DNA from 2 places in the Arminella tumorigenes genome. Region 1 is predicted to be linked to the other one. Evidence: riboswitches for the same ligand, from Rfam matches in the RefSeq annotation. Region 1 holds a riboswitch; the other holds the start of a gene.
The links. A riboswitch is a leader RNA that binds a small molecule or an ion and turns the genes downstream of it on or off. The one in region 1 is predicted to bind S-adenosylmethionine.

Region 1 (2,201 bases):
AAGGGGTCATTTCGGCGGCGTAGTCCGGCGGCACGTGCACCGCCTCGCGCGAGACCAGGATGTAGAATTCGTCGGGATCGAGAATAAGCTCGGTCCGGCCGCGGCTGTAGAGCGGCTCCCAGAAATCGAAAATGTCATGCTGGGCCTTCTTGTCGACATCGACCACCGCCGTGTGATGCTTGCCGCGATAGCCGATCAGCCCATTGCCGTCGCCGACGAGGTCGATCGACAGCGCGATGCCGCCGCCGGTCACGTTTGGCTTCTTGCTGGCGACGAGAGTTTCGGTCTCGTGCAGCGTCAGCAATTCCGGCTCGGACAGCATGGCATGGCCGATCCGAAAGCGGATCTGCGACAGGCGCGAACCACGGCGCACGACGATCGGGAAGGTACGTGGCGAGATTTCCAGGTAGAGCGGGCCGGAATAGCCGGCCGGGATCTTGTCGAACTCCTGCGCATAATCGGTGATGACGCGGGTGAAGATATCGAGGCGGCCGGTCGAGCTTTTCGGGTTGGCCGAGGCGGACATGTCGGAGGGCAGGTCGAGACGCTCCATCAGCGGCACGATGTAGACGCAGCCGGTCTCGAGCACGGCGCTCTCGTTGAGGTCGATAACATGCAGGCTGAGCCGGTCGAGTTTATCGGAGACGAGATTGTTCGGGCCCGGCATGAAGCTGGCCCGGACGCGAAAGGCTTTCGCTCCCAACCTGAGGTCGAGGCTCGCCGGCTGGATCTGATCGAAATCGAGCTCCCTTTCCGTTGTCAGCCGACCGGCGTCGAAAAGAGCGGCAATGGCGCGATCCGCCAAAATTCCAGTGTCGCGAGCCATGTGCTCAATCCTTGTTTTGTCGCGGACAAAACCATATGGGGGCCTTGTTTTGCCGCAGACAAAACCAAATACGGGGAATTGACGCAAGCGGCCAACGGCAGTATTACAGTCTTATCCCGTGGTGATTTGGCCGGTCGGCTTGCAGCCACGTTAAATAAATGGCTAAAAAGACCGGGTTGAAAACCGGTCTGCTTTTGCGACCGGTTTTTTTGTATCACGAAGGTGGTGATGGCATGACCAAGACTTGGCGCCCCGCAACACAACTTGTCCATGGCGGCACGTTGCGCTCGCAATTCGGCGAGACATCCGAAGCAATCTATCTGACACAGGGTTTTGTCTACGACAGCTCGGAGGCGGCAGAGGCCCGCTTCAAGGGTGAGACGGAAGGCTTTATCTACGCGCGCTACGGCAGCCCGACCAACGACATGTTCGAAAAGCGCATGTGCATGCTGGAAGGCGCCGAGGAAGCCCGCTCGACAGCATCGGGCATGGCCGCGGTCAGCGCGGCTATTCTCTGCCAGGTGAAGGCAGGCGACCATATCGTCGCCGCCCGCGCCCTGTTCGGCTCGTGCCGCTGGGTCGTCGAGACATTGGCGCCGCGTTACGGCATCGAATGCACGCTGGTCGACGGCCGCGATCTCGCCAACTGGGAAAAGGCCATCCGCCCGAACACCAAGGTGCTGTTCCTGGAGAGCCCCACCAATCCGACGCTCGAGGTGGTGGACATTGCCGGCGTCGCGAAACTCGCCAACCAGATCGGTGCCAAGCTTGTCGTCGACAATGTGTTTGCGACACCGCTGTTCCAGAAGCCGCTCGAACTCGGCGCCCACATCGTCGTCTATTCGGCCACCAAGCATATCGATGGACAAGGTCGTTCGCTCGGCGGCGTCGTACTATCGGACAAGGAATGGGTCGACGAGCACCTGCAGGACTATTACCGGCACACCGGCCCCTCAATGTCGCCGTTCACAGCCTGGACGCTGCTGAAGGGGATCGAGACCCTGCCGCTGCGCGTCAAGCAGCAGACGGAGAACGCCGGTCGCATCGCCGACTTCCTGGCCGACAACAGCAAGGTCGCCAAGGTGATCTATCCCGGCCGCAAGGATCATCCGCAGGCCGATATCATCGCCAAGCAGATGACCGGCGGCTCGACACTGGTCTGCATGGAACTCAAGGGCGGCAAGGAAGCGGCATTCGCGCTGCAGAATGCACTGGAGATCGTCAAGATCTCCAACAATCTCGGCGACGCCAAGAGCCTGATCACCCATCCGGCCACCACTACACACAAAAACCTGACCGACGAGGACCGCGCTGAGCTCGGAATTTCTCCCGGCACGGTACGGTTTTCGGCCGGCATTGAAGACACGGACGATCT
Region 2 (2,201 bases), 760 kb from region 1:
CACGGAAGAAATGTCGCCGTTGATGCGCCGCCGTTCGTTTTCCTGGCCACCGGCAGTGGTGATCGATGGCATGTATTCGTTGGCATGCATCAGCGCGAAGCGCAGTTCGGCTTCTTTCGAGTAGCGGTCGGCATTCAGGCGCACAAGCTTGCCGCCGACGAACTGGCTGAGGAAAGAAGCCGAAGCCGCATAGATGATCGCCGCCCAGACCATGTAGCCGGGGATCGAAAAGCTGCTGCCGCGAAAGTGGAAGATGAAGCCACTCGACAGCTCCCAGAGCACGCCGATGAAGCTGATCAGCAGGATGGTCGACTGGACAAGGCCGATGGCAAGGCCGGTGGTGCTTTCTGCCAGGTTGCGGGCGTCCTCGTGCAGGCGCTGGTCCGGATTGACGCCGATCAGTCCGGAGGAGGCGAGCCGCAAAGCGCGCTTGCCTTTCAGCCACTGGTCGACCAGATCGCGCGCCAGGCCCTCGCGCATGTAGAGCGCCGCCATCTGGTTGAGCCAGGCCTGGATGACATTGAGAACGAGCAGGCTGCCGGCGATCATCCCGAAGACGCCGAGTTGCTTCATGAACTCGTCGAGATCGCGGCGGGCTAGCGAATCGTAGAACGGCGCATTCCACTCGTTCAAAAGAACCTGCACATAGGCTGTCACGAGAATGATGACGAACAGCGATACCACGAGCGATATAAGCCTTACGCGCACGGGCGAATGCCAGAACGCCGAAAGCATCATCCTCAACCTGTACAGCAAACTCAAGTCGTATCCGACGCGCGCATCGCCCTGGACGCTGGGCTTCTCTGTGGTATCAACGGCCATTAAAAAATCCTGATCCTCATCCCTCAGATAGTCATGGCCACCGCACATGTCCATCCATGCGAGCCCGAAGCGCGTCGCGCCAGCGATCCCTGGCCTGGAACCGCCCTCCTCGCCATCAACTTGCGCTTCAAACCTTATGAAAGCCTTATACGCTCGAATGCACCTGCAGGTTCACCACGCCGCACCGCGCATTTCCCAGCCGGCGATTGAGGTTGATTCGAAACCTGTCCAGCGCTATTTAACATCCCGTGGTGATTTGGCCGGCCGGCTTGCAGCCACGTTAAACAAGTCGCTAAATCAGGGCCGCATGCGGACCGGTAGCGATTCGTTTTTTTCGCCGCCGGTTTAGTTGATCGAGTAACGCGCATGCCCATTAAGATCCCCGATACGCTGCCCGCCTTCGATACCCTGGTGAAAGAGGGTGTGCGGGTGATGACAGAGACGATGGCCGTCCGTCAGGATATCCGTCCGCTGCAGATCGGGCTGCTCAACCTCATGCCCAACAAGATCAAGACCGAGCTACAGATGGCCCGCCTCGTCGGCGCCTCGCCGCTTCAGGTCGAATTCTCCCTGATCCGCATCGGCGGTCACAAGGCGAAGAATACCTCCGAGGAACACCTGCTTTCGTTCTACGAGACGTGGGAGGAAATCAGGCACCGCAAGTTCGACGGCTTCATCATCACGGGTGCGCCGATCGAGCTGCTCGACTTCGAGGAAGTCACCTACTGGGACGAGATGCGCCAGATCCTCGACTGGACGACCACCAACGTCCATTCGACGCTGAACGTCTGCTGGGGCGCGATGGCGGCGGTCTACCATTTTCATGGTGTGCCGAAGCACCTGCTGAAGGAAAAAGCATTTGGCGTCTACCGGCACCAGAATCTGAACCCGTCCTCGGTCTATCTCAACGGTTTTTCCGACGATTTTGGCGTGCCCGTGTCGCGCTGGACGGAAGTCCGCCGCAAGGATGTCGAAACCGTCCCTGGCTTGGAAATCCTGATGGAATCGCCGGAAATGGGCATTTGCCTGGTGCACGAGAAGACGGCAAGACGGCTCTACATGTTCAACCACGTCGAATACGATTCAACGTCGCTGGCAGACGAATATTTCCGCGACGTCGATGCCGGCATTCCGATCAAGATGCCCCACGATTATTTCCCCCACAACGATCCGTCCCTGACGCCGCCCAACCGCTGGCGCAGCCATGCCCATCTGTTTGTCGGCAACTGGATCAACGAGATCTACCAGACCACGCCTTACGACATGGCCGACATCGGCTTGCAGAAATAACCACGTCGCCGGGACGGAGGCCTGATTCCACCGGCAGGCAGGTTGCGGATAACGGCGAATGGAGGCAGGGTCGGCGCCTCGGATGAGAG

Region 2: it holds a riboswitch for S-adenosylmethionine, as region 1 does, so the genes downstream of both, metA (homoserine O-acetyltransferase MetA) here and PR017_RS00650 (O-succinylhomoserine sulfhydrylase) in region 1, are expected to answer to the same signal.

The regions. Positions count from the first base shown of each region.
Region 1 covers NZ_CP117255.1:125,036-127,236, reverse strand. The annotation lists gene PR017_RS00655 (2'-deoxycytidine 5'-triphosphate deaminase) at 1-826, opposite strand, end outside; SAM riboswitch at 935-1,013, shown strand; gene PR017_RS00650 (O-succinylhomoserine sulfhydrylase) at 1,060-2,201, shown strand, end outside.
Region 2 covers NZ_CP117255.1:3,030,222-3,032,422, forward strand. The annotation lists gene PR017_RS14860 (ABC transporter ATP-binding protein/permease) at 1-822, opposite strand, end outside; SAM riboswitch at 1,061-1,141, shown strand; gene metA (homoserine O-acetyltransferase MetA) at 1,189-2,112, shown strand.